Regions from separate parts of the Pseudoalteromonas sp. Angola-7 genome, predicted to be linked through region 2. Evidence: predicted binding sites of a transcription regulator. Region 2 holds the regulator's gene; each other region holds the start of a gene.
What was found. The regulator FliA, encoded in region 2, starts transcription of late flagellar genes. The targets are predictions, from matches to a motif close to CTAAAGNTNNNNNNNNNNNNGCCGATA.
Positions count from the first base shown of each region.

Region 1: a site for FliA is predicted at 2,399-2,425, ahead of PSH50_RS20775 (DUF5610 domain-containing protein). Genes of this name have one in related genera too.
Region 3: a site for FliA is predicted at 3,604-3,630, ahead of PSH50_RS02165 (VC2046/SO_2500 family protein). Genes of this name have one in related genera too.

Region 1 covers NZ_JAQREL010000027.1:425-7,048, forward strand. The annotation lists gene PSH50_RS20765 (hypothetical protein) at 1-404, shown strand, start outside; gene murI (glutamate racemase) at 367-1,164, opposite strand; gene PSH50_RS20775 (DUF5610 domain-containing protein) at 1,230-2,369, opposite strand; gene trmA (tRNA (uridine(54)-C5)-methyltransferase TrmA) at 2,535-3,632, shown strand; gene PSH50_RS20785 (DUF523 domain-containing protein) at 3,643-4,095, opposite strand; gene PSH50_RS20790 (thiol:disulfide interchange protein DsbA/DsbL) at 4,154-4,792, opposite strand; gene PSH50_RS20795 (thiol:disulfide interchange protein DsbA/DsbL) at 4,811-5,434, opposite strand; gene PSH50_RS20800 (serine/threonine protein kinase) at 5,465-6,439, opposite strand; gene ccoG (cytochrome c oxidase accessory protein CcoG) at 6,487-6,624, opposite strand, start outside.
Region 2 covers NZ_JAQREL010000010.1:104,820-111,443, forward strand. The annotation lists gene PSH50_RS14015 (chemotaxis protein CheA) at 1-1,845, opposite strand, end outside; gene PSH50_RS14020 (protein phosphatase CheZ) at 1,861-2,628, opposite strand; gene cheY (chemotaxis response regulator CheY) at 2,644-3,027, opposite strand; gene PSH50_RS14030 (RNA polymerase sigma factor FliA) at 3,069-3,779, opposite strand; gene PSH50_RS14035 (MinD/ParA family protein) at 3,806-4,666, opposite strand; gene flhF (flagellar biosynthesis protein FlhF) at 4,659-6,134, opposite strand; gene flhA (flagellar biosynthesis protein FlhA) at 6,157-6,624, opposite strand, start outside.
Region 3 covers NZ_JAQREL010000001.1:469,112-475,735, forward strand. The annotation lists gene PSH50_RS02140 (NCS2 family permease) at 1-607, opposite strand, end outside; gene PSH50_RS02145 (tetratricopeptide repeat protein) at 725-1,180, shown strand; gene PSH50_RS02150 (SulA-like leucine-rich domain-containing protein) at 1,464-1,898, shown strand; gene PSH50_RS02155 (YchJ family protein) at 1,941-2,420, shown strand; gene PSH50_RS02160 (DUF6172 family protein) at 2,549-2,851, opposite strand; gene PSH50_RS02165 (VC2046/SO_2500 family protein) at 3,042-3,569, opposite strand; tRNA gene PSH50_RS02170 (tRNA-Tyr) at 3,682-3,766, shown strand; tRNA gene PSH50_RS02175 (tRNA-Tyr) at 3,815-3,899, shown strand; gene PSH50_RS02180 (M48 family metallopeptidase) at 3,963-4,613, opposite strand; gene PSH50_RS02185 (MHYT domain-containing protein) at 4,923-6,624, shown strand, end outside.

The DNA of each region.
Region 1 (6,624 bases), on a different contig from region 2:
CTTTAGGCAGCTTAGCTTTAAGCCCAGCATTGCTATTTGGTGCTGGTTTATTAATTGGTGGGATTGCTATTGCTGCAATATCATCGGAAGGTGGTGAAGAAGCTGAAGTTAAAACAAAAACACTTTATGTTGGTAATCTTCCTTATCGTGCAAATGAAGGTGTTGTTCGCGCTTTGTTTGAAGAACAAGGTAAAGTTTTCAACGTGCGCCTATTAAAGGATAAAAATACTGGCAAACGTCGTGGCTTTGGTTTTGTTGAAATGGCACAGGCAGATGCAGACAATGCAATTGCTAAGTTAAACGATAGTGAGTTTCAACAGCGTACTTTAAAAGTACGTGAGGCAAAACAAAAACAAGAAGATGATTCTAGCTCTTTACGCACTGAGACGGATCAATCAGTGTAACGTGCTTTATAGCTAGCTTATTACTCAAAACATCAGCCGTTGCATAATATTGCAGCGGCTTTTTTTTGTCTGTAAATTTATTTCCAAAGTTATGCTGCTCTAGTAGGTAGTTTACTCTGCTAGCAATGGCCGCGCCTGAATCGAGTAATTGCACTGCGTTATTAAAGTACGCTTGTATAGCATCGCTAAGAATTGGGAAATGTGTGCAACCTAGTACAAGTACATCTATATCTGAGTTAATGCGCAAACGCGTAAGCTCTTTATGCAGTTTGAGTGTATCTAGCTGCTGAGTGAAAAATAACTGCTCTGCCAATGCCACCAGCTCAACACTGCTATATAAACTCACTGTTACGTTGCTGGCATGCTCTTTTATTAATGTATGAGTATAGGGGCTTGCAACTGTGGCGGGGGTTGCCAATAAGCCGATGTGCTTTGTGCGAGTTACTTCAGCAGCAGGCTTTATTGCGGGCACTACGCCGACAATAGGTATTGATGTAATTTTGCGTACTTCACTCAAGGCTGATGTAGAGGCTGTATTGCAGGCTATAACAATAAGGTCGACATTAAGCGCGTTTTGCTCAATAAAATAAATGAGTGAGCATAAACGCCCTATAATAGTTTGCTGGGTTTGCGCGCCATAAGGGAGTAACGCATTATCCATAAAGTAACTGTACTGTGCATCTGGAATACGCTTTTGAATATGTTCAAGCACGGTGGTGCCACCTATACCTGAATCAAATACCATTATGTGGGCTGACAAACTTTGGTTCCTACTGTTTATTAAGAACGGCAGTTTGCCATGAGGTATTTATAAAAGAAAGTAGTTTAGCTTTGCTCAGACTTTAGCGCGTCGAGTGCATCGCCCGCTGAATTTAATTGGTTTAGGTTTTCAAACATTGCCTGTGTGTAATCAACTAGCTGATCGACCGCTGCTTGATCTTGGTTTAGCCACTCTATAATACCGGCAAGCTGATCTTGTAAGCCTAGTTGCGATGCTTTATCAAATGCATTTTTTAGATCGTCATTAAAAGGTGCGATCGCATCGGCTACCTCTTTTGTTGGGTTTGGCTGATATTGCTCATAACTTTTAACGGTAGCGACTGTTTTTGTTTGGCGAAGATCCATTGAAAATGCAACGAGTTGCTCACTGCCTAAGCTCAGCTCTTGTGCTTTTTCAAATGCTTCATCCAAATCACCACTAAAGAATGTTTTACTTACACCTTGTAGTTCTTCCATCATGGCATTAATAGCATCTTGCTCTTGTTCGTTTAAATCACCATTAACTGACATTGAAAAAGACAGCTCTCGAGATTGCGACGATGAGCTGGCAAACGATTCGCTGTTATTGCTTTGTTGATACCCGCTCGCTGTTTGAGACTCATATGCATCAGCAAAGCTAATACTGACCTCATCACCTTCGGCCGTTGTAAACTTATACTCGGCATTGCTGCTCATACTTACATATTGTGCTTGGCTTACGCTAACACTGGCCGCTTGTGGGTTAAATAGGGTTTGCTCAAACTCATCAAGCCCCTCAAAAATGCCTTCTTTTGACTTGTCGATGCCCTCTTGCATTTCTTCGTTAAATACACCGGTGCCTTTTAACTCGTCAACCGCTTCGTCTATACCGGTTTGAACACCTGTGCGCGCATCATCTAACATATTTTTTAATTTATCGTCATCGGCACCACTGGCTTTGGCTTTATTAACTGCGCCAGATACGAAGTCGAGTACATTTTTTACTATTTCATCAAAATCGAATAAAGGTTTATCGGCTTGTTTTTGCTCAACAGGTAAACCTAGTTGCTCTGCCATTTTGTCGCCAAGCACTTTTGCAGCAAGTTCTCTGCCTCGCTGTAATGAACTTTCTTGCGGAGATTGGATTGTTGGCTGCTGTAGCGCCTCTTTATTATTGAATTTGTTTACGTTGTTGTTTGGCGTATAGCCATAATTACCGATTTTCATGATCCACCTCCGTTACGTACTTAGCTTATTATCGGCTAATAGTGACAAAACTAAAGTGCATGTTTAAAAAAACAGCAACTTTATTATCAGCAAAACTAGACAAATACTGCTCGCTCCCTACAATAGCGCCGATAAATAGATCTCATAGATAAGGTAGTAGCATTAATGGCAGTGATTAAAATAGATACCACACAGTACGATACGCAGCTAAATGAAAAAGAGCAGCGTATTACGTCGCAATTTAAGCGATTTGGTGTGCAAGCGTTAGAGGTGTTTAGCTCAGAGCCAATTAACTACCGCCAACGTGCTGAATTTAGAGTATGGCACGATGGGGATGATCTATTTCATATTATGTTTGATCAGGCCACGAAAGAAAAAATTCGCGTCGACACCTTTGACCCTGCCGCGCCATTAGTTGGTGAAGTTATGCAGGTGATGATTGATAATTTAAAGTCGTGTGAAGTATTACGTCGTAAGCTGTTTCAAATCGATTATTTATCGTCATTAAGTGGCGAGATTTTAGTAAGCTTGCTTTATCACAAACCACTGGATGATCAGTGGCTAACTGAAATAAAAGCCCTGAAAGAAAAACTGAGCAGCAAATACAACATTGACTTTATTGGTCGTGCGCGCAAACAAAAAGAAGTACTAGGCAATGATTTTGTTACTGAGCGTTTAACCGTAAACGGCCAGGAGCTTATTTATCAACAAGTAGAAAATAGCTTTACGCAACCTAATGCTAAAGTGAATATAAAAATGCTGGAGTGGGCACAAGACTTATGTAAACCACTGAGTAATGACCTGCTGGAACTTTACTGTGGTAATGGTAATTTCTCTATTGCATTGGCGGGTTCGTTTAATCGCGTATTGGCTACTGAAATATCTAAGTCTTCTGTGCATTCGGCGCAATACAACATTGCTAAAAATAAGGTAGATAACTTAGATATAATTCGTATGTCGAGTGAAGAGTTTACCCAGGCAATGAATGGCGAACGTACCTTTTCGCGTTTAGAGGGGATAGATTTAAAAAGTTACGATTGCCAAACTATTTTAGTCGACCCTCCACGCGCAGGTATGGATACCCTTACCTGTGACTTAGTGGCCAACTACGAGAACATTATTTATATATCGTGCAACCCAGAAACGCTTGAGCGCGATTTAGATCACTTAACCCGTACTCACAATGTTAAGCGCTTTGCGATATTTGATCAGTTCCCTTATACGCATCACATAGAATCGGGTGTTTTCTTACAAAGAAAATAGTGAGTTAATATTATAATGCCAGCACCTTTATAAGTGCTGGTATTTGATTTTCACTAAACACCTCAATTTGATGCTCCATCAGCAACTTAGCAGTCATGCCCATGCCCTGTACTTTTACCCCACTATGGCTACCATCGTAAATTGTATTTCTACCACACGAAGGGCTCGACTCTTTAAGTAAAGCAAAACGAATTGCATGCTCATTACATAAGTCTAGGGCTTTAGCTGCACCTGATTTAAATTCTTTAGTTACATCCTCATAAGTGCTCGTTACTACTCTCCCTTGTTTTATCTCTGCTGATGCTCTAGGTGTTGGCAATCCACCAGCCACCTCAGGACAAAACATAACTAACCTATTTTCTTTACGCCATACATTAATTTGCGGGTGCAATAATGCTTGGCTTTTACCATCGTATCGAACAGGTAAGCCAAATAAACAACTCGATATTAATATTTTTTCCATTGCTATATCCCTATAAACAAAAAAGCTCCTTACGGAGCTTTTTTTGTTTTAGCAAACCTTACTTGTTCGCTAAATAGTTAATTAATTTACTAATATCTTCTGGCGCGGTAATACCAGACTCACGGCCTAGATTTAATTTGTATTTACCATTTACGATAAAGGTTGGTACGCCACGTAGCGCGCCTTTTTCTTTAAAGTAATTTTGGTCACGCTTCATTTTAGAGCTTAATGTACGTACCGAGAAGCTTTTGTATAGTTTATCAAACTTATCGCCATCAACACCTTGCGCTACAAACACATCTTTTACATCTGCAAGCTCGTTAAATTTAGCGCGCTTAGTGTGAATGTGATTAAAAATAGCCGCAACAATTTTATCTTTTTGTGGAAGTACTTCCGCAGTGGCCAGCGCTTGGCTCATCATTTGTTGGTTTTCTGGATCGCGAACACCGACAAAATCAACGTGACTCTTTTTAAATTTAACGTCTTTGTCTAGCTTTGGCTTAAACTCACCAATTAACGCTTCCATGTTATTACAAGCAGGACAATAAAATGAGAAAAACTCTTTTACTTCTGGCTTTTTAGTCGCGCGCTCAGCAACTACATCGTAATGTACGCCTTCTTCATAAGTGGCGGCTACACTGCTCGCAGCCATAGGCAATAGTAATGCAAGTAAACCTGCTTTAACTAATTTGATCATTGTTATTGTTCTCCGAGATTAAAGTGTTAGTAAAAAAGCAACTAACTCATTCAGTTCTTGCTGGTTATTAATGGTGTTAATGTTTATTTTATATTTATCGTTTACAATAAAGGTAGGCACACCAGTTAGCGCACCTAGTTTTGAATATTTGTTTTGCTTATCTTGCATTGCACGCTCAGCTGAAATAATTGGCATGCTGGCAATGTCTTGATCAAACGTTGCACTATCGATACCGTTAACTTCAAGCAACTTTTTAACGTCTTTCATTTGCGTTAAAGGTGCGCGCTGTACATGAATACTTTTAAAAATTTGGTCGCTGATACTTTGTGCTTGACTGTGCTTTTTACCAATTAAGTAGGCGTAGCTTAAGTTGCTTTGTGCCTGTGGTGATACACCACCTAAAAAGTTAACGTGATTTTTTATAAATTCAGTGCCCTCAGGTAGGCTTTTTTCAATTGCCTTTGCAACAGGCTCAAATTTAAAACAATGCGGACAGTAAAACGAGAAAAATTCGGTTACTTGCGGCTCTGCGCTTTTTTCTACATCAATAACAGTATACTGGTTATCGGCTTCAAACTGTGCAGCAAGGGCTGCAAATGGTAAACATAAAAGTAGTAGGCTCAGTTTCAATTTTTTAAGCATTGGTATCTCGTGTACTTTTTAAATAAAATTTTATGGCAATAACTTCAGCGGAGCTTCTTGCAGTGCTGCAAACTGCTCTTTAAGCGCTAAAATTTGTTGCTCCCAGTATTTGTCTTCAGCAAACCATGAAAAGTTCCGTACGAACGCAGGATCACTCCATCGTTTAGCTACCCAACCCATATAGTGAATAATACGCATTGCACGAAGCGGTTCAATTAATTTGAGTTGAGTGTGGTCAAAATCACAAAACTCTTCATACGCATTTACAAGGGTGTCTAACTGTAACAGCTGTGTTTGACGATCGCCACTGAGCATCATCCATAAATCTTGAATGGCCGGCCCCTGACGAGCGTCATCTAAATCAACAAACATAAGTGCTTCGCCTGCCCACAAAATATTACCTGCGTGGCAATCACCATGTAAGCGGATCCCTTGCACATTTTTATACTGTGCTTGCGCTTGTTCAATAACCAAGTCCAATATGGTGTAAAAAGCCGTGCTGATCCCCATAGGTACCAAATTACTTTTTTGCAGATGAACTTTAGCTGTATGCAAATATTCTTCGCAACTAAAGGTAGGTCTGTGCTCAAATGCTTTACTTTTAGCCACCTGATGCATACGGCCAATTAAACGACCCATTACATCAAGTTGATCCAGGTTATCAACTTCAAACTGCCGCCCGCCTACACTTGGAAATAACACAAATACATAACCTTGGTGCTCAAATAAGCTTTCTCCGTTGCGCTTAATGGGTGCAACAACGGGTACTTCGGCCTCAGCTAATTCAAATGCAAAGTCGTGCTCTTCTTGTATTTGCGCTTTGCTCCAGCGCTCTGGTCGGTAAAACTTAACAACGTAGCGCAGGCCATCTTCCGCCTTAAATTGATAGACTCTGTTTTCGTAGCTATTAAGTGCTAATAAACCTGACTCTGCATATATACCAACGCTTTCTATTGCATCGAGAATTAAGTCGGGCGTTAAATCTTCAAAACTAAATTTACTCATGGGCTTCTTAATGTAAAAAGCGGGTTACCCCGCTTTTGTTAATGTGTTTATCGCGCTTTAAAAAAGTTACTCGGTTGCGATATGCTTTCATCGGGGTCATTAACCGGTGAAAGTACAAAGTTAAACTCCGTCATTGGCGCTTTTAAATCATACGGGTCCATCACAAGTGACAGTGGCACATTATG
Region 2 (6,624 bases):
TAACGCAAACGTTTGCTCACCAACAATAACCATCAGCGTAGGTAAAATAGCCAGTGTTAATGGTACTTTTATCTCTAAAATAGTCCCTACGCCCAACTCTGACTGTATACTCACAGAGCCATTAAGCTGCGTAATTTTAGTTTTTACTACATCCATGCCTACGCCACGGCCAGAAATATCAGATATCTCTTCTTTGGTCGAAAAGCCTGGTGCAAATATTAAGTTATACGCTTCTGTATCTGTTAAGCGACTTGCCTGATCATGATCAATAACGCCTTTACTGATCGCTATTTTTTTCAGTTTTTCCGCATCCATACCTGCACCATCATCTTTAATGGTTAACAAAATATGGTCGCCTTCTTGCGAAGCCGATAATGTAACGTTACCAGTTCTAGGCTTACCCGCAGCTTCACGCGCTGCTGGCATTTCAATTCCGTGGTCAACTGAGTTTCGTACTAAATGCACCAACGGATCGGCCAGTGCCTCAACTAAGTTTTTATCTAAATCGGTTTCTTCACCTACAAGCTGTAAATCAATTTCTTTATTTAAGCTACGGGCTAAGTCACGTACTACGCGAGGGAATCGGCCAAACACTTTTTTGATAGGCTGCATTCGCGTTTGCATTACTGCACCTTGAATATCAGCAGTGACCACATCAAGATTTGATATCGCCTTACCCATCGCTTCACTGTCTGTATTGGTCGCTAAACTGACCAACCTATTTCGTACTAATACCAACTCGCCAACCATATTCATTATTTGATCTAAACGCTTTGTATCAACACGTACTGTGGTTTCAGCAGGTGGAGGCGTAGCTTTTTTAGGTGCAGCGCTACTCGCTGGTTTTTCAGCCACTTTAGGTGTAGGCGCAGCGGCTTTTGCCGCCGGAGCTTGTTTTACTGCAGGTGCTGGCGTAGGTTTTGCTGGCGTTTGTGCTACAGGTGCAGCCTTAGGTGGCTGCGGTGCAGGTGTGTCAGCTTCTTTTGATTCTGGTGCGGCACCTTTACCATGCAATTCATCAAGCAGTGCCTCAAATTCATCATCGCTGATTTCATCATCACCGCTATCATTTGTAACAGCCGCTGGTGGTGCTGTGTGTTTTACTTCTGGCTCACTGCTTGAAGTATCTCCTGCAACCGGACCAAAACTACCTACACCGTGTAATTCATCTAATAAACTGTCAAATTCATCATCGGTAATATCTGAACTTGAATCTGGCTCTGCACTTGGTTGCGACACTGGGCTTTGCCCTTTGCCGTGTAGCTCATCGAGTAAGCTTTCAAATTCATCTTCTGTAATTTCATCAATTTGCGTGCTATCTGCTGAAGGGCTTGAACCTGCCACATCAAATAGTTCATCAAATGCAAATGGGTCTTCATCATCTGTTGCGCTAACGGGAGCTGCGGGTTCTTGTTCAACAACTTCGGGGGCTGTTTCAGTAAGCTCGTCATCCGTAGGCGGTTGACCAAGTTTGTGAAGGGTTTCTAGTAATTGAGGGTCTGCTGGGTCTGGCTGTTCGCGGTTTTGAATAGTGGCAAACATTTCATTAATGGTATCTAGTGCTTGTAAAATCACATCCATTAATTCTGAATTAACAGTTCTAACCCCTTGGCGTAAGAGATCAAATACGTTTTCAGCACCATGACAGGCATCAACAAGCTCAGTCATAGCTAAAAAGCCTGCCCCCCCTTTTACGGTATGAAAGCCCCTAAAAATAGCATTTAGTAACTCAGTATCTTCTGGGTTATTTTCTAGCTCAACTAACTGTTCAGATAAAAGCTCTAGGATTTCTCCAGCCTCTACAAGAAAGTCTTGTAAAATATCTTCATCGACTTCAAAGCTCATGCAGTTACTCTCCTCTTAGAAGCCCAAACTTGATAATAGGTCATCGACCTCGTCTTGGTCAGATACAACATCATTTCGCGACTCTTTATCAATAATAGGGCCTTCAGGACCTGCTAATGTTTGTGCGGCAACCAGTTCTTCTGTTTCTTGTTGTTCTTTACTTTCAACAATGCTGTCATCTTGTGCAGCAAATGCTGTTAAAAGGTGGATTAAACTTTCTTCTACTTCTCTGACTAATTCAATTACACGGCGGATAACCTGGCCAGTTAAATCTTGAAAATCCTGCGCCATTAGTACATTGGTCATTAAAGTTTGCAACTCATCGGTTTTATGATGAGAGCTGTTCATAAACTTGTCGATGCTGTGGCATAAGGTTTTAAACTCGCCCAGCTCTATTTCGCGGTTCATAAGCCTATCCCAAGTAGGCTTAATATGTGCAATTTCATCTGCTAGCTGCTGCGCAATAGGAAGGCTTGCTTCGACCGCATCCATTGTCTTATTAGCTGCATTTTCTGTCATTTCCATGACATAGTTTAAGCGCTTTTTCGCATCCGGTATTGCATCAGTGGTTAAATCGGTTAAACGCGTATCAAGTTCAAAGCTTTTAAGGGCTTCGTGTAATTGGCGTGTTAACTTACCTACTTCAGCAAAAAGCTGCGATTGCTCTTGAGAGGCAGTATCTAAAATTAATTGATCTGCTTTATCTTGCTCACCGTTTTCTAAAAAAACGACGAGCTGACGAGCTTGTTCTAAAGTAATTTGAGGCGCAGCTGGTGCTGACATAAGCCTCTCCTCTCATTAACCTAAGCGTTCAAACACTTTTTCTAATTTAGTTTTCAAAGTACCAGCAGTAAATGGCTTAACAATATAGCCATTAACACCTGCTTGCGCTGCCGCTATTATTTGTTCTTTTTTAGCTTCTGCCGTCACCATTAAAACCGGAATATGTTTTAATTTTTCGTCAGCTCTAATGGCTCTTAGCAAGTCAATACCCTGCATGCCTGGCATGTTCCAATCGGTTACAACAAAGTCAAAAACCTGATTTTGCAACATAGGTAATGCTGTAGAACCATCGTCAGCTTCTTGAACATTCGTGAACCCTAGGTCACGCAACAGATTTTTTATAATACGTCTCATTGTAGAGAAATCATCAACAACAAGAATTTTCATGTTTTTATCCAAAACATCCTCCGGTGAGGTCTTAACCTATAATTTACTTACTACTAGTTTATCCAGTCATTGATTTTTGCTTTGAGCTTAATCATCGCCTGACCATGTATCTGACTTACACGCGATTCACTTACATCGAGTATATGCCCAATTTCTTTTAAATTCATTTCATCGTTGTAATACAAAGAAAGCACCATTGCATCTCGCTCTGGTAAAGACTTTATTGCCTCTAACAATGAATTATTAAACCGTTCATTTTTAACATTATTAAATGGTTTGTCTAGCGCTAAATCTTGACCTGCAGGGCTAATAACATCTTCATCTACCCCTAGGTCTTCTATACCAAGCACTTTACTGGAATTAACATCATTTAAAATATGATGGTATTCTTCTAGCGAAATATCAAGTTTTTCAGCTACTTCAGTATCTTTTGGTTCTCTATTTAAGCTATTTTCTAATTCTGTGATGGTTTCGGCTACTAATCGGCTTTTGCGGTGCACCGAACGTGGTGCCCAATCCCCTCTGCGCATTTCATCAAGCATAGCGCCGCGAATACGAATACCAGCAAACGTTTCAAAGCTTGCCCCTTTACTGGCATCAAAGTTTTTTGAGGCCTCGATAAGGCCAATCATTCCCGATTGGATTAAGTCATCAAGCTGAACGCTAGGAGGAAGACGAGCTATTAAATGGCACGCCACTTTTTTGACAAGCGACGCGTGTTTTTCAACAATCACATTTAAATTTTGTGTTGATTGATATCCCATAGCTCTTTTCACCGATGTTGTCATAATCAGCCGTTTACTAGCTTCTCAATGAAAAACTCTAAATGTCCTGAAGGTTGATTAGGTATAGGCCATTTTACTGCTTTTGTCGCTAATGTTTTAAACGCGACTGCTGCTGGTGAATTAGGGAAAAGATCGACAATTACTTTTTGTTTGCGCGTAGATTTACGCATATTTTCATCATATGGAATAGTCGCAACAAGCTCCATAGACACATCTAAAAAGCGGTCTGTTACTTTAGAGAGCTTTGCAAAAAGCTCTTGGCCCTCGCGCATACTGCGCACCATGTTTGCAACAATTTTAAATTTATAAACGCCATGCTCGCGGCTAAGTACTTTAATAAGCGCGTAGGCATCAGTAATAGAGGTCGGCTCGTCACACACCACCACCATGACATCTTGCGCTGCACGAGAAAAACTCAGCACCATGTCAGAAATACCAGCGGCGGTATCTACAATTAAAATATCAAATTCGGTATTAAGCTCACTAAAGGCACGAATTAACCCAGCATGCTCAGATGGGGTTAGCTCCACCATACTTTGCGAGCCTGATGTAGCAGGCACGATTTTAATACCGCCTGGGCCTTCAACTAAAATCTCGTCAAGTTCGCACTCGCCTGAAAGGACATGAGATAAGTTTTTTTCAACACGTAGTCCTAGCATTACATCACAATTAGCTAGGCCTAAATCGGCATCTAATACTAATACACGATTACCCTGCTGCCCTAAAGCAATAGCAGTATTTAAAGAGACGTTGGTTTTACCCACCCCTCCTTTACCGCCGGTGACAGCGATAACTTTTACGCCGTTGTTGTTGTTTTGACTCATTTTGCGCAGGCCGCTTGCTTGATCTAATACTGTGTTAATCATACATCCCTACTGTGCTTGACGCCACTGCTTGGTGTCTTGAATGTTGTGCTTTTGCTCTTTTTAAATACAATTGCTCAGCTTTTTTTACTAGTTTTTCAGCATTTGCAACGCGAATATCTTCTGGTACACGCTGACCATTAGTAAGATACCCTATTGGAAGGCGATTTTGAATCGCTATACTAATAATCTCACCTAAACTTAATGATTCATCTAACTTAGTGAAAATACAACCGCTTAGCTGAACCTTTTTAAAATGTCTTACGGTTTCTTGCAGTACATTTATTTGTGCTGTGGCACTTAATACCAAATAACTACGTATATCTACTCGCTGGTTGCGCATTAACGTATTTAATTGCTCTGTAAGGCGTAAATCACGTTGGCTCATACCCGCTGTATCAATTAATACTAGACGCTTATTGCGTAAATGATATAAAACTTCAGCTAATTCATTGGCATCTTTTACTTGTTTAACACCACAACCAATAATACGACCATACGTTGCAAGCTGCTCATACGCACCAATTCTGTATGTATCAGTGGTGATTAGGGCAACTTTGTCGGCGCCATACTTTTGTGCGCCTAATGCGGCAAGTTTAGCTACTGTGGTTGTTTTACCTACACCAGTAGGCCCAACAAGTGCATACACACCCCCTTGGCGAAGAATTTCGTTATTGGTGGTTTGCATTTGATCTTCAACCATTTGCAATAATGCTCTCCAACCTTGCTGTCGCGATACGTCATCTGGAATAAAACACGCCATTTGCTCTGCAACGTCTTTATCTATTCCCATGCCAACTAACCGATCAATCATGCATGCACGTGTAGGGTCGCGACGTGCCATATCTTGCTGCATTAAACCCGATACTTGGTGTTCTAGTAACTGGCGAATTGCGTTCATTTCATCACGCATCGCGCTCATTTGGGCGCTTTCGTTGTTATTAGTTTGGCTACGTGGTGCAACCGGCGCATCTAGCTCGTCAAAATCTTGATCTAGGTCATCAAAGCCTAGGCTGTCTGCTTGGGTTTGCATGCGTTTTGGCGCTTCATTTTCGCGAGCAAACATATTTGTCGTACGTGGCTGTGCTGGCTCTTGGTAATGCTCAGACGTATCAATACCTGATTGCGAAAACATAGAGGCTAGCTCAGGAGAGCGAGGGCGTGGCGACTGACGCTCTAATAATGCTTGTAAGCTATCGGCGACTGCCGCTTGTGGCTCAGGTTGCGCACGCTTAGGCTCTGGCTTTACAAAGTTATGAGTAGGCTGTTGCACGGCTCTTTGCGGAGCAGGCGCTGCCTGTGGTTGCGCTGCGGCTTTAGGGGCTGCTTTGTCGTAATCTACTGCGGCAACAATTTCTACACCATTAGCGAGTTTTTTGTTCGACATAATAACGGCATCAACACCTAGCTCATCTTTAACTTCTTTCAGTGCGGTGCGCATATCTTTGGCAAAAAAACGTTTAATCTTCATGGTTCAACCCCTGTTAAAATCTTTATTGTTGGCCTACTGAGCTGACAATCTTGATCTGTCTTTCATCTGGTACCTCTTGATAAGACATCACCCTTAAACCCGGTATGGTGTACTTAACAAAACGAGATAACACAGTGCGTAACATTCCTGACGTTAGCAATATTGAAGGTTCTCCGGCCATTTCTTGATTCTGATGCGCTTCGTTTAATGATGTTTGAAGTCGCTCAGCAAGGCTTGGTTCTATTCCGGCACCTTCGTCGCCTGCATTTTGTAATGACTGATGCAACATCTGTTCCAACTCAGGCGCCAAGGTTATGACAGGGATTTCTGATGACATGCCCACAGCGTCTTGTACGATTAAACGGCGCAGCGAAATACGCACTGCAGCGGTTAATACATCTGCATCTTGGCTACGTGGTCCGTACTCCACAAGGGTTTGAACAATAGAGCGCATATCACGAATAGCCACACCTTCGTTTAATAAATTTTG
Region 3 (6,624 bases), on a different contig from region 2:
CCGTTACTAGCAAAATGCTAATAAGTACGCCGCTTTTTATATCACGATAAAGCAAAGCAGCAATGACAAAAAAGCTTAAAATAGCTAATAAAGGACCTGCCGAAGTAATATCGCCAAGCTGTACTAATGTAGCTGGGCTTGAAACAATAATGCCTGCATTTTTAAGCGCAATTAACGCTAAAAACGCACCAATACCAGTGGCAATAGCCTGCTTTAAAACCAAAGGAATAGCATTAATTATCCACTCTCTGACCTTAAACAAACTTAATATTAAAAATATACAACCAGACATAAATACCGCACCTAATGCAGCTTGCCAGCTATAACCCATGCCCAGTACAACACCGTAAGTAAAAAATGCGTTTAAACCCATGCCCGGCGCAAGTGCTAAAGGGTAATTAGCCCACAATCCCATAATAAAACAGCCAATAGCAGCCGCAATACAGGTAGCAACAAATGCAGCACCTTGATCCATGCCTGCTTCCGCAAGCATTGCAGGGTTTACAAATACAATGTAAACCATAGTAATGAAAGTAGTGATTCCAGCAATGCTTTCGCGTCGCACATTGGAGTTATTTTCGCGGAGTTTAAATAGAGCTTCGAGCATAATAGACTTGTGATAGTAAAAAGTGACGTGATTTTACCATAAAATTAAGTATAAACAGGACATTTTACCTTGCGATATACTAAACTGTTGACGTAGAAACTATAAAAAAGAAAATATATGAATAAGACTCAGCCTAGCGGACAAGACTTAGAGCAGCAATTAAACAATATTTTAGATTTTGTAACACAGCCTACAAACCACAGCGCTGAAAACAATAGTGATGTAAGTGAGCAAACAACACTTAACAAAGCACTGTATTATTTAAAGCATAACCAAGCACCGTTGGCAGCTAAGTGGATGCGCCTCGCCGCAATGGCCGGAAATCATCGCGCCCAGTTTTATTTAGGGTTATTTTTTGTCAAAGGCCAAGGCGTACCAAAAAGCGTATTTCACGCAGCAGCATGGTTAAGTTTAGCCAGCAGCCAAGGCTATGAACCGGCAACCGCTGCTTTAGATGATTTAAGAAAATATATCGACACCAAACGTCTTAAAGACGCTCAGTGCTATGCAGCTAGTTTGTATGAGCAAATCCACCAAATTCAGTTTGCCCACTTAATCCCAAAAAATGACTAACTACTGTATAGCTAACAGCTAAGCACTGTAAAACACACTGAAATAACTGTATAGCCATCCCTTAAGTACTGTATAGCGCTGCTACACTTTATACAGTACTGCAAACACCCTCAGCTTTCACCTACACGCCTTAAATTTTAACCGTTTGTTTTTAAAGTGTTATTTTTATTCTTTATTTTTTAAAACAATTAATTGTATAAAAAATAACAAAAAACGCTTGCACACAACAACTGTATAAACTACTGTATACACATACTGTATATAAAACCAGTGAGTGAGACCTATGCTACAGCCAATTACCGTAAGAACCGTTAAAAGCTACCAACAACATAATGAAAGTGAGTCGGTAAACTTAATAAAAGTAGAAGATGAAATTTCTGCTACGTTTGAAATGCTAAAAGTGTTGCACCAATACAATAGCTCTAACGCGTGGACCTTACTGATTGCGCCCGACCATGTGCCTAGTAAAGCCTTGCTAGATAGCTGCTCTATAGATACCAGTAAACTGCTTGTAATAAGACAAAAGCATTTAGTAAATTTAGAGTATGTGCTTAATTCAGCACTTCATAATGGTAACTTTGCAGCCATTATTACGTGGACAGATATAGTAAGTGAACAGCAGCTTGTTAATTTATCGCTTAATTTAGACAAAAGAAGCGCTAAGCTATTTTGCTTTACTAAAAAAACCAGTACTACAGCAATATCACTTACTCAATAAGCTTGGTAAAATACATTTTTAATTTATGTTAATTAGTATTTTATGAGTGTAACCAGTACTAGCGCTTGCTTATGCAACAGTCAGCTTAATTATGGCGACTGTTGCCAGCCTTATCATCTTGATATAAAAACCCCAGCCACACCTGAGCAACTAATGCGTTCGCGCTTTAGTGCTTATGCATTAAAAAATGCATCTTATGTATTTAAAACTTACGCCAAAGAAAAACAAGCACAAAACCCAGTAAATGAAATTGCTGACTTTGCTAATAGCTGCCGCTTTGTAAAATTAGTTGTGCGCGATACGCAGCAAAGTGATGAGCGAGGTTATGTTGCCTTTAACGCGTATTATTTTTACCAAAACTTATATTGTGAGTTGGATGAGAAATCAGACTTTATAAAAGAGGACGGTGAATGGCGTTATTTAGAGGGAATTATTAATCCGGTCGCCGATATAAAAGTTGCCAGAAACGACCCCTGCCCATGTGCAAGCGGTAAAAAATATAAAAAGTGTCACAGTGTATAAAATAAGCTAAACACTTAGCATAACAATAGCTTTTTATTTAAGCGCTACTCTATACCACTAAACATGTTAATAACTGCCATAAACAAAAAATGGACCATCTAGGTCCATTTTCTACAATATGCTATTGGTTATTCATCATCATCTAGATCGAACGATTCACGCTGCGCAGGTCTAGCTAAAATCTCAACATAGAATGAAGTAAGCGCCTGCTTTTCGATTTCGCTGATCTTGTTGTTAATTTCAGCTACGTGAACAACTTCGGCATCATCGGCACTTGTGCCAAACTTACAGTCAAACGCCCAGTAATCAGCTTCAACAGGTAGCGTTTTATTGCGCTCTCTTTTCAAATATTTTTTCACTTCATGCTTTGCAGCATCAACCATACGAGGGTATTTGATTTTCTCATGATTTAGCGTGAATGTTTTCTTCATTACGTTCCTAATTACCTTGATTTAATGATAATGGCACTCAAGTCATACCATTTGCAGCCATTATAGCAATTGCATTTAATTTGTGGATGCTTTTTTTAAACAAAAAAAGAATTGTTCTATTTTATTGCATAACCGGTTATTAAATATAAGGTGTTTTAGGCTTTTAAAACGCACAAGTGTTAAATTATTTTTATGCGTTAGCAACAAGCAATGGCTTATGTATAGCCTCATTAGTTAAATCGTCATAAAATGCTGCGGCGTCCATTTGTGGACTTGCAAGCGCGGTGTACGTGTCATTTAAGCGCCTGCGTACTGATAGTTCACAATTATCGATTACTGTTAAAGGAATATGTAACTTGTCATCTCTAATCGCTAGTGGCTCAGGGTTTAAGCAGTGGCTTAATTTTATTGCTTTCATGCCTGCTTGTTCGCCTTGTTGAACAATCACCGACGCGTGCTCTTGCCCTATGGTCATATCAAATTTTTCGGGAGCTAATAATTGCTTTGGTCCAGCACCAAAGCGCTCCCTTAACTGTTCTTCGTCTACATAAGCACTATGCGTTTCACTTTTTGGCAAGTGAAATTGACTAAAATCCAGCGCATCGTGCGATAGCATCGCTAATAAAAGTGAGAATTCGCCTCTGCGATTTTCATGCACACTTTTATTTAGCCTGGTCTTTAGTTGACTCTCTGTGATTAACAAATCATCGATTTGCATAGTCTTTAGCCGATTATGATAACTGATAGATATTTATCGGCTTTATTTCAAATTTCTTTAGCTTTTTTCTTTACTTAAATACGCAGTTTGCTATTATCAGCGCCGTTGCATTGGAGGGGTTCCCGAGCGGCCAAAGGGATCAGACTGTAAATCTGACGGCTCAGCCTTCGCTGGTTCGAATCCAGCTCCCTCCACCACTTTTCTTACCGCTAAGTTAAGTGGGGCCAAATGTAACAAAATAGTGTGGAGGGGTTCCCGAGCGGCCAAAGGGATCAGACTGTAAATCTGACGGCTCAGCCTTCGCTGGTTCGAATCCAGCTCCCTCCACCACTTCTTATCTTCAGTATCCTTTTCTATTCCTTTTTCATTACTATTTAAAACTTCATTTTTAGACTAATTATCAAATACCCATTGTAATGTTGCCCCGTGGTTTTTAAGCCATGCTGATGCAGATTTATAATCGGGATAAAATTTAGCTACGCGCTTCCAAAAAGCGCTGCTGTGGTTCAAATACTTTAAATGAGCCAATTCGTGCACAATAACATAATCAATTATATGATGAGGCGCCCCAACAAGGTTAAGGCTAAAGGTTAGCTCTCGCCGAGAATTACAACTCCCCCACTTACGTTTATAACTTCCAATCGTCAATTTAGTCGGTAATGCTTCTGACATCTGTTGGCAATAATAAGCTAAACGCATTTCAATGTAGTTTGTTAGCGTTTCTTCAAGGGCAAGGCAAAGTAACTGCTTGCGTTTTTCAGGCTGTTTTTTTACTCGATTAGAAGTGTAAATAGTAAATACGCTATCAGATTGCTGAACATACGAGCGTGTCCCTTTTGCAAAAGTAATGGTATATGGCTTAGCAAAAACCATTATTTGCTGGTTTTTAAACGGGTGTTGTTGAGTATCAATGGCGTTAAGTTGTTTATGTAATTGCGCAGTTACCCACTCTTTTTTACTAAACAGCCATTGTTCTATTTGTAGTTTTGGCACGTGTGTAGGCGCATAAACAGTAACTAATTTTTGGCTAACTTTTATTGCCACTGTTTTACGCCTTGCACTGCGTTTTAGCTGATACTCAAACAAGGTGTATGCTCTAAATATAAATAAAAGCGTATTATAAAGCCTTATTTAATCAATGCAGTTATTTAGCGATAAATAAATGGGCTCAGTGTTTATTATTATTTTTATTTACGCAAAATCACGTCTTATTAATAAAGTACGCTACGCATGTTAATACTTTAATGCTAAAAAGTAACCTCACTGATTTATAATATAAATTATTAGATTAACAGTTTATTTATAAAATAAATCTATTAAACTAGTTCAATAAAGATACTAATTTGAGCCACTATGCTGTCTGCATTTTTTATAACCGACCACGATCCGAGCCTCATTATCAACGGTGCATATAACCCTATACTGGTTAGTTTATCGGTCATTACCGCTATTTTTGCTGCCTTTTTTACGATCTGGTTGGTTGATGTAGCAAAGCAAACGCAATTCGAAAGCTATAAACGCTTAGCCAATGTGACCGGTGCCACTGTTTTATCGGCCGGTATTTGGAGTATGCATTTTATAGGTATGTTGGCCTTTTCGTTATGCACAGAAATACACTACGACCCAATCATTACCGTCTTGTCTTTTTTACCGGCGTTTATTGCATGTCAGTACGCTTTTTCGATTTTAGTAAAATCGCAAGGGTCATACAAACACCTTATTATTTGCTCTATTTTACTAGGCTCAGGCATTGGTACAATGCACTACAGCGGCATGGCAGCAATGGAGCTGGCCCCGTTACTACGTTACGATGCAATCATATTTGCTTTATCAATTGTGGTCGCTGTTGGTTTATCGTTCATAGCACTTTTTACGCGTTATCATTTAACGCGTTTGCTACCTAATTTATCACAACTGCAAGCGCGCGCTATTACCGCTGTTATTTTAGGCTCAGCGGTGGCAGGTATGCACTATATGGGTATGGCTGCTACCCGCTTTGTTGCAACCTCTCCGCTTTTACCCGATTACGAAGAGTCAACCACTGAGCTTGCTTTTGTGGCTATTGCCGTAGCTACCGCGACCGTTGCTATAACCTGTGTCATTGCAGTTATAAATGGCATGGTTAGATACCGCTTACTGCTTGAGGAAAAATCGGCGGATGAATCTCGACTAAATGCTATTTTAGGCACTGCTATTGATGGCATTGTGACTATAGATCACACCGGCATTATTTTGAGCTTTAACGAAGCTGCCAGCAAAATTTTTGGTTGGCGAGAAAACGAAGTTCAAGGTCATAATGTAAAAATGCTGATGGCCGATGAAATCGCTCGCCACCATGATGGCTATTTGTCTCACGCCAAAAATGTAGATCTAGGAAAAGTAATTGGTATAAATAGGGATGTGTCTGCCAAACACAAAGATGGCCACCTTTTTCCTATTCGCTTAGGTATAGGGGAAGTTAATCAGCCAGGCCATATGCCGTTATATGTTGGCTTTATCACCGATTTAACCGAACAACGCGCTATGCAGCAAAGCCTTATTGAAAAAGAGCAAAAGTACCGCTCTTTAATGGATAATATGCCTGGCGCTGCTTTTCGCTGTAAGTACGACGAAAACTGGAGCATGTTATTTATCAGCCCAACAGTGGCTGAGCTAACAGGGTACACGCCAGAAGAGTTCACAGAAAGCTGCATTGAACTTAACGACCTTATTTTAAAAACAGATCAGCCAGCGGTAAACGAAGCCGTAGCGCAAGCCATGACCTCAAGTTTAAAGTACTCGGTAGAGTATCGTATTCGCCACCGTAACGGCAAAGTTGCCTGGGTATTAGATAAAGGCAGTATTACCTGTGATAAAGATAATAACCCGCAGTGGATAGATGGGGTATTGGTTGATATTACAGAACAAAAAGAATACGAAGACAAACTTGAGCAGGCAAAATTGCAAGCTGAAGAAGCAGCGCACGCTAAGCAATCTTTTATGGCTAATATGAGCCATGAGATCCGCACGCCGATGAATTCTATTATCGGTTTTAGCGACCTACTGATGGACACTC